Spartinivicinus marinus: one gene and its partners. The protein of the gene in region 2 interacts with the protein of the main gene of each other region in a pairwise test. Links are inferred from orthologs where the notes say so. Each region holds a gene or a part of one and is shown on either strand. Other genes may lie near its edges.

Evidence for each region.
Region 1: the proteins of ftsZ (region 2) and zipA interact in binary tests that used the Escherichia coli proteins (3 or more experiments, as listed by UniProt). The link is inferred for Spartinivicinus marinus from one-to-one orthologs.
Region 3: the proteins of ftsZ (region 2) and OQE68_RS18540 interact in binary tests that used the Escherichia coli proteins (3 or more experiments, as listed by UniProt). The link is inferred for Spartinivicinus marinus from one-to-one orthologs.
Region 4: the proteins of ftsZ (region 2) and rlmN interact in binary tests that used the Escherichia coli proteins (3 or more experiments, as listed by UniProt). The link is inferred for Spartinivicinus marinus from one-to-one orthologs.

What each region holds. Positions count from the first base shown.
Region 1 is NZ_JAPJZK010000001.1:5,008,742-5,011,565, reverse strand. What follows is about bases 22-2,821. They hold zipA (cell division protein ZipA), read right to left. Parts: upstream 2,045-2,821; coding sequence 998-2,044; downstream 22-997. Other genes in these bases: smc (chromosome segregation protein SMC), read right to left, coding at 2,388-2,821; ligA (NAD-dependent DNA ligase LigA), read right to left, coding at 22-915. Outside these bases: more of ligA, read right to left, coding at 1-21; more of smc, read right to left, coding at 2,822-2,824. UniProt on the Escherichia coli protein: Essential cell division protein that stabilizes the FtsZ protofilaments by cross-linking them and that serves as a cytoplasmic membrane anchor for the Z ring.
Region 2 is NZ_JAPJZK010000001.1:4,271,431-4,274,378, reverse strand. The notes cover bases 10-2,933. They hold ftsZ (cell division protein FtsZ), read right to left. Parts: upstream 2,092-2,933; coding sequence 928-2,091; downstream 10-927. Other genes in these bases: ftsA (cell division protein FtsA), read right to left, coding at 2,160-2,933; lpxC (UDP-3-O-acyl-N-acetylglucosamine deacetylase), read right to left, coding at 10-821. Also shown: more of lpxC, read right to left, coding at 1-9; more of ftsA, read right to left, coding at 2,934-2,948. UniProt on the Escherichia coli protein: Essential cell division protein that forms a contractile ring structure (Z ring) at the future cell division site. The regulation of the ring assembly controls the timing and the location of cell division.
Region 3 is NZ_JAPJZK010000001.1:4,078,084-4,080,981, reverse strand. What follows is about bases 24-2,897. They hold OQE68_RS18540 (rod shape-determining protein), read right to left. Parts: upstream 2,043-2,897; coding sequence 1,005-2,042; downstream 24-1,004. Other genes in these bases: gatC (Asp-tRNA(Asn)/Glu-tRNA(Gln) amidotransferase subunit GatC), read left to right, coding at 2,598-2,885; mreC (rod shape-determining protein MreC), read right to left, coding at 24-821. Also shown: more of mreC, read right to left, coding at 1-23. UniProt on the Escherichia coli protein: Forms membrane-associated dynamic filaments that are essential for cell shape determination. Acts by regulating cell wall synthesis and cell elongation, and thus cell shape.
Region 4 is NZ_JAPJZK010000001.1:1,049,357-1,052,372, forward strand. The notes cover bases 25-3,016. They hold rlmN (dual-specificity RNA methyltransferase RlmN), read right to left. Parts: upstream 2,096-3,016; coding sequence 953-2,095; downstream 25-952. Other genes in these bases: OQE68_RS04945 (RodZ domain-containing protein), read right to left, coding at 25-146; pilW (type IV pilus biogenesis/stability protein PilW), read right to left, coding at 136-993; ndk (nucleoside-diphosphate kinase), read right to left, coding at 2,209-2,640; iscX (Fe-S cluster assembly protein IscX), read right to left, coding at 2,737-2,937; fdx (ISC system 2Fe-2S type ferredoxin), read right to left, coding at 2,952-3,016. Outside these bases: more of OQE68_RS04945, read right to left, coding at 1-24.

The DNA of each region.
Region 1 (2,824 bases), 740 kb from region 2 along the record:
AAAACCTAATTGTTGCTGCTGAGCAAGTGAGTTCACTTTATACACAATGCCATCAATTTCATACGGCAACTGTTCCCTTTTTTGCTCAAGCTGGGTGTAATAATCTTGGGCTTCAACGACACCAGTCACTACTTTAATTTCTGCATTCAGTTTAAATCCCCACTTACCCAGCAGAGCCAGTACTTCATTATGATTATCCGGCAGATCGCCACCTTCGATAATACCGACGCCATAACAGCACATTTCCAACGGGCGGTTAGCGGTAATACTTGAATCAAGCTGACGTAAACTACCTGCAGCTGCATTACGTGGGTTAACAAAGGTTTTTTCACCTTTTTCTGTCGCTATTGCATTTAAGGCTTCAAACCCCGCTTTGGGCATATAGACTTCACCACGTACTTCTATTCGGTCAGGTATTTGATCACTCATTAGTTGTAATGGTATAGAAGGTATGGTCCGAATATTTAGCGTAATATCTTCACCAGTATTGCCATCCCCTCGAGTTGCCGCTCTTACCAGCACTCCTCTTTCATAAAGCAGGCTGACAGCAATACCATCAAGCTTAGGTTCACAGGTGTACTCAATTGAAGTATCAGTTTTCAATCGGTCTTGAAGTCGTCGCTCAAAATCAGCTAATTCTTGTTCATTAAATGCATTATCCAATGACAACATGGGAAGTTCATGCACCACTTCATTAAACCCAGCCAGTGGGGCAGCACCCACTCGTTGCGTAGGTGATGAGGGAGTGACAAGTTCTGGGTATTGCCGTTCTAAGCTTTGTAATTCCCGTAGCAAGCGGTCATATTCGGCATCAGTGACAAGCGGATCATCTTTAACGTAATAGTAATAATTGTGCTCATTAATAGTCTTTCTTAACTGTTCAACTTGTTGTTTAACTGCACTTGATGCTGACATTTATTTCCCCAACAATCAGCTAAAAAACGTCAGGCCTGCAAAGCAGGCCTGATATCATAGAAGTTAGTATGAAAAAAAGAGTTTATTGAACGGACTGTTTTCTAACCAGGACACGACGTTCGTAGTCCATAATGCGCTGGCGACAGTGCTCTAGGGTTTGCTGTGTCATCACACTGTGCTGCTCATCTTTCAACTCACCTTGCAATGAGCGGGACAAATAGTAAGCCGCCATCGCCATTTCCTCAAAGGCTTTCATTGGCTCTGGAGGCCCAGGCAAACTCATGAATAAGCTTACTACTGATGTTTGCAACCGCTCCATAGAAGCTAAATCAAAGTAGCCTGGTTCTACGCCATTAGCTGCACTGAATAAAACACAACCATTACCATCAGGCTGTTCATGACGATGGAAAATTTGCATCTCACCAAACTTGAGACCATTTGCCAATAATGCATGCAGCAGCTCACTACCAACAAACCCTTCTTCAGTTTTTGCAACAACATTAATAATGATCACTTCCTCAGCAGCAGCCCGATTGGACTGATCCATCACTGTGGTAGCAGGCTCTTGTTTAACGGTTTTTACTGGCGCTCGTTTGGTGGTTTTCTGTTTACTGGTACTTTTATTGATAACACGAGCAGCCGTAGGCTTAGTCACAGGTGTTGTATAGTGATCAGTCTTATCAGCTATTAACACATCATCATCCACCTCAGCATCAGAAGTAATTATAGGCTTAGCCGTTGACGCTCTTTTATTTATTACTGAGTTATTACTAGCCCCTGATACCTTAGCTGTTTTATATTGCTGTAGTGGTGTCACTTTATCTGTTTTTTCTGCAGCCACTGGCGTATTGATCAGTGGTGGCTCTGGTGCCACGGTTTCTTCAGCCACGGTGGGCACTTCATCATCCAGTATCACTGGCTGACCTGCTTGAGCTATAACACGAGCTCCCCCGTTGGGTAACTCACTATTAAAATCATCAACGTCATTTTGTAACCCAGCTCCCATTCCTAAAGACAAATCTCTAGCACGACGCCGGTTAATTTTCATCCGACGATAACCATCAAATAAAATACCGGCTATCACAATCATGCCGATAATAATTAACGATTCTCGTAACCCGATATCCATTGTGTTTGTCAACCTTATTACTAATTAGGCTATCATAACCCTACTCAGCCACTTCTTGGCACAACCGTCAGATATTTTTGTGAAAGCTTTGATAAATAAACACTGCTAACACAAAACATTGAACCATCGACCTCCAGCTTATGAGCGGTTACAACAGACTTTAACTTGCGCTTGTTGTTTGCTATACGACAATTTACAGCAACAATCTAGAGCGGCAATGCTTCTTACGTCTTACAATAATTATGGTGCATATTTTTCAAGCCGTGCAATATTTAGCCGCTTTTTAGCCATAAATTTTTATCTAAGACTTACGCGCAACCTGTTTCCTATTCATTGCTTGATTCTAGTTTGCTGCCAGTGCAGCTGCTGCTTCTACATCAACGGCTACCAAACGAGATACACCAGGCTCTTGCATGGTTACCCCCATTAATTGGCTGGCAGCTTCCATCGCTATTTTATTATGGGTAATGTAAATAAATTGTACTGATTTAGACATTTCCGTCACCATGCGAGCATAGCGTCCCACATTAGCATCATCTAACGGTGCATCAACTTCATCCAACATACAAAATGGCGCAGGATTTAACTGGAAAATCGAAAACACTAACGCGATGGCTGTTAATGCTTTCTCACCACCTGACAGCAAATGAATCGTGCTGTTTTTCTTACCTGGAGGTCTGGCCATTATCGCCACACCCGTATCTAATAAATCCTCACCTGTTAGTTCTAAATAAGCACTTCCGCCGCCAAACACCTTCGGGAAAAGGGTTTGTAACCCAT
Region 2 (2,948 bases):
GCACGTAATACTTTATTATTTAAAGCATGCCCAGATTTAACCGCACGGTACTCACCAATTAAGCTATTACCTAGTAAGTACAAATCACCAATGGCATCAAGCATTTTATGTCTGACAAACTCGTCATCATAACGCAAACCATCTTCATTCAGTATCCGATAGTCATCAACAACTATGGCATTGTCAACACTACCACCAAGCGCTAAGTTTTTAGACCGGAGATATTCAATATCTCGCATAAAACCAAAAGTTCTTGCGCGACTGACTTCTTTCACGAAGGAGGTGCTGGAAAAATCAACAGAAGCTGTTTGGATATTGCCTTTAAAGACAGGGTGGTCAAAATCAATCGTAAAGGTCACTTTAAAGCCATCAAAAGGTAAGAAGGTTGCTACCTTGTCACCCTCTTTATAGGTAACCTCTTTTTTAATTCGAATAAACTTCTTTGCTGTGTTTTGCTCTTCAATCCCTGCAGATTGAATTAAGAAAACAAAAGGCCCTGCACTGCCATCCATGATAGGTACTTCATGGGAGCTTACTTCTACATAGGCATTGTCAATGCCGAGGCCTGCCATTGCTGAAAGCAAATGCTCAACAGTGTCTACTCTAATGCCATCATTATTCATTAATGATGTACATAAAGTAGTGTCACCAACAAAGCTTGCTTTTGCGGGTATTTCTACAACCGGATCTAAGTCTGTCCGACAAAAAACGATTCCCGTATCTACAGGAGCTGGCTTCAATGTCAAGTAGACTTTTTCTCCCGAATGTAGACCTACTCCCGTAGCACGGATAATGTTTTTTAAAGTTCTTTGTCTAATCATATATGTACGCCGTCTTGATCAAATCCTGCCAGAAGGCAAACAATTGACCGGCGATTGTATCAAAAGCTGCACATTACACAAATGGTAAGTGAACTTTTTTAATACCCTAGTCAGCTTGCCTTCTTAAAAATGCAGGTATATCCAAGTAATCCATATTGTCTGTACTACGAGTCCGTTCCGGCTGGACAACTTGGTTGCCTGTTCCGGCGGCAGCTTGTTTTCTCATGACTGTAGGGCGATCTAATTTATTGTAGTCTAAAGTACCATCGCTTTTGGTATTATCGACTACTTTAACAGGTGCATCTGCTGCATCATTCGCCCCTAACCCTGTTGCTACCACGGTGACTCGTAACTCATCAGACATATCAGGGTCAATTACGGTGCCAACCACTACGGTAGCATTTTCTGAAGCAAACTGCTCTACAGTATTACCCACTTCTGAGAACTCGCCCAAAGAAAGATCTAATCCTGCTGTAATATTAACCAGTATTCCACGAGCGCCGTGTAAATTTACATCCTCTAAAAGTGGGCTGCGAATTGCCACTTCAGCTGCTTCTACTGCTCGATTAGAACCTGTCGCAGAACCTGTTCCCATCATTGCCATGCCCATTTCAGACATTACTGTGCGTACATCTGCAAAATCAACGTTAATCATTCCCGGACGAATAATTAGATCAGCAATACCTTGCACTGCACCAAGTAATACATCATTTGCCGCACTAAATGCTGATAATAAACTGGCATCTTTTCCTAACACAGGTAGCAATTTTTCATTAGGGATTGTGATTAAAGAATCAACATTTTCTGCTAATTCTTTGATCCCTTCATCAGCCACAATCATCCGCTTACGTCCTTCAAAAGGGAATGGCCTAGTGACGACTGCCACGGTTAAAATACCCATTTCTTTAGCAACTTGCGCAACAACTGGAGCTGCACCTGTACCTGTACCACCACCCATACCGGCTGTGATAAATACCATATCAGCGCCATTTAGCACTTCTTCAATGCGCTCGCGATCTTCAAGTGCCGCTTCACGGCCAACGTCAGGATTAGCGCCTGCACCCAATCCTTTAGTCACACCAGTTCCTAATTGCAGAACCGTTTTTGCCGCCAAGTTTTTTAACGCTTGTGCATCTGTATTCGCACAGATAAAATCAACACCATCGACGTGCTTATTTAACATGTGGTTGACAGCATTGCCACCTCCGCCGCCCACACCGACAACTTTAATGACCGCGTTTTGCGGCACATTATCAACCAACTCAAACATAACCCTCTCCTTTCTCTCAACTATCTACTACTATTCAATTTAATTTGTATTATTTATCGTTACTCCTGTTAAAAGTTTCCTTGAAACCAATGTTTCATCCGGCTAAAGATATTTACTTTAGCGGCAGATCTTACAGGCATGGCAACACTACCTTCTTTTTGATGCTGTAACCCATAATGTAACAACCCGACACCTGTCGAGAAGATAGGATTTTTTACCACATCAGAAAGTCCTTTAATATCCGTAGGCATGCCTAACCTAACGGGCATATGAAAAATTTCTTCAGCCAACTCCACAACACCCTCCATTTTGGCAGTACCGCCAGTCAAAACGATGCCAGCAGGAATCAGCTCTTCAAAACCACTACGTCTAAGCGCCCCTTGCACTAGGGTAAATAATTCTTCGTAACGGGGCTCAACCACTTCTGCCAGTGCTTGTCTTGATAAATCCCGTGGTGGGCGGTCACCCACACTAGGTACTTTTATTAACTCTTCTGCCCTTGCTAACTGAGTAAGTGCACAAGCGTATTTAATTTTAATTTCTTCCGCATGCTGAGTAGGCGTGCGAAGCGCCATCGCGATGTCATTCGTTACTTGGTCACCAGCAATAGGGATTACTTCAGTATGCCGAATCGAGCCACTAGTAAATACGGCAATATCTGTGGTTCCTCCACCAATATCTACCAGACAAACCCCTAGCTCTTTTTCATCTTCAGTTAGCACTGAGTAACTAGAAGCCAGCTGTTCCAAAATAATATCTTCTACCTCTAAATTGCAGCGCTTGACACATTTTTCAATATTTTGTGCTGCATTCACTGCGCAGGTAACCAGATGAACTTTTGCTTCCAGCCGAACGCC
Region 3 (2,898 bases), 190 kb from region 2 along the record:
TGACGACTGCGATCTAACTTTGCAGAAGGTCTTACTTTGATGATGGCAAAAGGTTTGCCAGGGTCGTGGATAACCTGGATCACTTTACCCACTGGATAGCCTACCGGAAAACGCTGCCCTAGGCCTGAACTGACTAGAATATCACCTTCACGGATATCAGCAGTATCCGGCACATGGCGTAGTAGCAGCTCATCCAATTTACCTGTGCCTGCAGCAATGGCACGAGCACCGTTACGATTCACTTGAACAGGCACACTATGATTAGCATCGGTAATAAGCAGAATACGGCTGGAAAAAGGGCTGACGGAAATAACTTGCCCCATCAAACCACTGGCATCCAGTAAAGGCTGTCCAACAAAAACTCCATCTGTCGAGCCTTTATTAACAATAACCTGGTGAGCATAAGGGTCGGGATCTACCCCCACTAGCTCCGCAATCAGAACTCGCTCATCAAGGAGTTTTGAGGAATTCAGTAATTCTCGTAAACGGATATTTTGTGCCGTGAGTGCCGCGAGCTTCTGAAGGCGACGCTCCAGTAGCAAGTTTTTCGCTTCTAACTTCGCGTTTTCTAAAATAAGTTCTTTGCGAGTTTTCAGGGCGTCATCAGCCATCCCCCACATTTGTGCAGGAAGATCAGCCACCCACTGCACAGGTGTAGCGACTACGGTCAGCCAGGCTCTCACTTTGTTAAGGCCATTGTCCAGGCCATCAAACCGCTGCTCAGAAAGCATCAAGCCTAATGACAACACAATAAAAAACAGCAGCTGTGCGGTGAGAGATTGTTGCTTAGAAAATATTCGCTTAATTGGTGACTCCCACATTTTGTCTTTTAACTACATTGGAGACTGTTACCTTAAAAAGCCAATACCTTTAATTAAGAATTAAGCTACAACAGTCTCCTACCTACTGAATAGGTTGCAAGACCATAAAAAAATCTGTCTTGCAATGTTGAATACCTTATCAATTAGACTCACTTAAGCTCTAGTAAGTCCTATTGGTTTTGACTACTCAGTAGATAAAAGATCAAATGCATGGCGTTCCATTATTTCTAGTGCTCGTCCTCCCCCTCGGGCCACACAGGTCAGAGGATCTTCAGCCACCACCACAGGCAACCCAGTTTCTTCACTCAGCAGGCGCTCCAAACCTTTTAGTAACGCACCACCGCCTGTCAGAACCATACCTCGCTCTGCAATGTCGGAAGCGAGTTCAGGTGGTGATTGCTCTAGTGCACTTTTCACTGACTGCACAATGGCTGCTAAAGATTCCTGAAGTGCTTCCAGAATCTCATTACTATTAAGGGTAAAACTGCGAGGTACCCCTTCTGCCAGATTACGGCCTCTTACATCAATTTCGCGCAGTTCATCACCTGGGTAGGCACAGGCAATTTCTTGTTTAATTCTTTCTGCCGTGGCATCACCGATCAGGCTGCCATAGTTACGACGAACATAAGTGACTATGGCTTCATCAAAGCGGTCACCCCCCACCCGGACTGACTCCGAATAAACAATCCCGCTTAGCGAAATAATAGCTATTTCAGTGGTTCCCCCACCGATATCCACAACCATTGAGCCATGGGCTTCTTCAACAGGTAGGCCAGCACCAATGGCTGCAGCCATTGGTTCTTCTATTAAATACACTTCACGAGCACCCGCACCTAGCGCTGACTCACGAATGGCCCGCCGCTCAACTTGAGTCGACTTGCAAGGCACACATACCAACACCCGTGGGCTTGGCTGAATAAAACTGTTTTCGTGTACCTTATTAATAAAATGCTGGAGCATTTTTTCAGTGACACTAAAGTCAGCGATCACTCCGTCTTTCATAGGCCGGATAGCTGTGATATTACCAGGGGTTCTACCCAGCATTCGCTTCGCCTCAGTACCCACTGCGGCAACCGTTTTCTGACTACCATGATGACGAATAGCCACCACCGAAGGTTCGTTTAACACGATCCCTTTATCTCTAACATAAATCAGGGTATTAGCAGTACCTAAGTCAATTGACAGGTCACTTGAAAAAAATCCCCGTAGTTTCTTGAGCATGCGTGGTATTCTTCCCAACAAACAAAGAATGTGAATATGGTTGCAGTGTTTTACACAAGCGCATTGATTAGCTGTAACTTAATAATAAAGATCAGTGCAACCGGCCAACAAAACAGTTTACGCTTTATATCTAAACTTGCTATCTACCTAATCTCAGCCACCTTTTAATAAGCTGACTCTCAGTAAAAAGCACCTAACTAATAAGTCAAATAAATAAGATTGACTGTGGTTTTTATTCATAATCTTGCAAATTGCTGCAAACTCTAACAACCGCGCTTACATAGAGCAAGTTAAGAAGCTATCTCATAGTAAACTATTATACCCTTAGTTAAGGGCAAGCCTGTCAGTTAACACCAACTTCGTTACTTGCTACAGCCATAACTAATGCATTGTGTCTTACTTATACTGTAGTCTAACCTTTTAATTGATTGACAAAAATCTGTCTTCTATTTCTATTTTTTTATTTACTATCTCTCGTTCAATCACTCACAAGCGCTTGAGATTGTCACTGCAAACCCCTACATTTGCAGTTTGGCTTTTAGTTGGAGAGCACCCATGGCCCTTGATCAAACCGATGTTGAAAAAATAGCCCACCTGGCACGCATTGCTATCGACCAGCAAGATATTGCCAATACTACTGAAGGGTTAACCCAAATTTTAACCATGATCGACCAAATGCAGGCTGCTGATACTGATAATGTAGAGCCTTTGGCTCACCCACTGGAGATGGAACAACGGCTGCGCGCAGATGCAGTCACCGAAACCAACCAGCGGGAAACCTTTCAGGCCATTGCCCCTGCTACTGAAAACGGCTTGTATTTGGTACCTAAGGTTATTGAGTAATCAAGTCCGTCAG
Region 4 (3,016 bases), 3.2 Mb from region 2 along the record:
GCCTGAACAAAGTCAACACTGATTTTCAGATTATCAGCAACTTCATCTTGCCCAACACCAAGATTCTGCCGTTGCTGAGCTAGCATTTCCCCTGGAGTAATATGATCCTGATATGACTCCAGTGGTTTGATATTTTCACTCTTCATTCGTTAATAAACCCTGGTACTGCTTTAGCTCTTCTGAGCCAGGATACATCTTTTTCAGCATTAAGCCATAACTGGCAACTACATCATTATTTTCAAAGACTTTGGCAATTTTCACCCCAAGCCATAAAGAGCGCGCATTTTGGCGGGCTAGTTGTTTAAATCGCTCATAATGGCTCTTTGCTGGTATATATTTTTGCTCTTGAAAAAGTATGTCAGCCAGCTCAAGGTGAGCCTTATGAAGCCTATTATTTAGTCGAAGTCCTTTTTCAAAGTATTCCTTTGCCTCTTCCTTTTTGCCCAGTTTAAGCGCTACAAGCCCCATACTTTGATAGGAATAGCTACGTTTAGGGTAATGCACATTAGAGGCTGCCTTATCCAACTGTTTTAATGCTTCTTCATAACGACTCTGTGCGTATAAAAAAGCACCATAGTTGTTGTGTACATCAGAGGGCTCATCACTATATCGAATGGCTTTACGAAAACTTTTTTCAGCTAGCTCATTCTCACCTTCCAGTTGATTAACCATAGCCAGCACGGAATAAGCCTCACCTGAGCGGCTATCATAATCAAGCGCTTTCTCCAGTGGTTTACGTGCTAAGCCTGCCTGCCCTTCTCGAATATAAGCTTTAGCTAGGCGAATTTGTGCAGTTACAACTTTATCTTCATCAATTTCTTTGCCATTCGGCGCTGTTGTAACACAACCCGTTTGCAGGAGAAGCAACATACAACCTAACATTACCCAAATGGTTGTTCTTTTATTAGTCACCATAGCCCCCATTAGAAACAAAAAAGTAGTTAGCTGATAATTAAAGTGGTCTAGCTTGTTCTGATGCCAACTGCTTAACATTCAACAACTTATCACGATAGCGCTCACTACGGCGGGTTTTGTCATTCACTTGCCCCGCCAGCTGCCCACAGGCCGCATCAATATCATCGCCCCGGGTACGCCTTACCGTAGTATTGTAACCTGCATCTAGAAGCTGTTGCTGAAATACCCTGATGGCGTTATTACTTGGCCTTTGATAATCCGACAAAGCAAACGGATTAAAAGGTATCAAGTTAATTTTACAAGGAATATCTCTTAGCAGCTTAATCAATTGTTTAGCATGCTCAGGCTGATCATTAATACCTTTAATTAAAGTATACTCAATTGTAATACGCCGCTTGTCGCTTAATCTTGACATATATTCCATACAAGTGGGTAGAAGTACTTCAAGGGGGTATTTTTTATTTAGAGGCACCAGCTCATTACGAAGTTCATTATTTGGTGCATGTAACGAAAGTGCTAAAGAGACATCTGTTACATCGGCTAGTTTTTTCAACGCAGGTACCACACCAGATGTACTTAATGTGACTCGTCGTTTGGAAATACCATAACCCAAGTCATCCATCATAAGGTTCATGGCATCTACTACATTGTCAAAATTAAGCAGTGGCTCGCCCATTCCCATCATAACAACGTTGGTAACAGCTCTATCCTCTTTATGAGGCACACTGTTAAATGACTTGGCTGCAATCCATACTTGGCCAATAATTTCTGATGCTGTTAAATCTGAGTTAAAGCCTTGCTTACCTGTTGAGCAAAAACTACAGTCCAAGGCACAGCCTGCTTGCGAAGAAACACATAAGGTGCCACGACCACGCTCAGGAATAAAAACAGCTTCGACACAACTACCACTAGCAACCCTAACAACCCACTTACGCGTTCCATCTTCAGAAAAGTGCTGGCTAACAACTTCTGGCCCTTTAATTTCAGCCAGTTCTGCCAACTTTTCACGGAGTGACTTCCCTAAGTTAGTCATCTCCTGAAAGTTGTCCACGCCATAATGATGAATCCACTTCATGACTTGAGTTGCTCGAAATTTTTTCTCACCAATCGACTCAAAAAAAGCCTCTAATTTAGGCTTGGTTAAACCTAGCAGATTGGTTTTAGCAACAACACTGGTCATCTTCTTCACCTTTCAACGCAGACAACATTAACTCACCCTGCTTTTAGAGCAGTGTTATAAGTGCAAGCAAAAACAAGGCTCCTCTATTTTTGCCTGCACAATAGCTTTAGTTTTTAGCGAGTGCGAGGGCAAACTTCTTCATCAGCAAAGAAATAAGCAACCTCACGGGCTGCTGACTCAGGAGAATCAGAGCCATGCACCGCATTTTCATCAATTGTTTCAGCAAAATCAGCGCGAATAGTACCCGCAGCCGCTTCTTTAGGGTTAGTCGCACCCATTAAGTCACGATGAGCAATAACAGCATTTTCACCGTCTAAAACAGAAACAACTACAGGGCCAGACGTCATGAAAGCAACCAAATCTTTAAAGAAAGGGCGCTCTTTGTGCTCAGCATAAAAGCCTTCTGCTTTTTCTTGAGAAAGATGCAACATTTTTGCTGCAACGATTTTCAAGCCAGCTTGTTCAAAACGACTATAAATTTGGCCAATTACATTTTTAGCAACAGCATCTGGTTTGATAATTGATAAAGTGCGTTCAACAGCCATTGATCACTTCTCCAAGTTAAAAAAGTTATTTTGAATAAATTAAACCCGCGAATTATACGCGGGTTTAGGGAAAATGCACCTGCTAGGGACAGTCTGTTAATCAGCTTCTTCAATCCAGGCCATTTGTATTGCTTCAAGGATTTTTTCACCACAATGGGATGGATCATCATTAAACTCTTCTAAAGCCACCACCCAGTTGCGTAAGTCAACAAAGTTAACATAACGAGGGTCGACCTCTTCGTGACGCTCAGCCAGCTCAATGGCTATCTCTTGAACATCAGTCCACTTTAAGCTCATATCCCTCACCTCGCCTAATGACGCTCAGAAACCTGATTAATAGTATATTTTGGAATTTCCACCACCAAGTCTTGCTCAG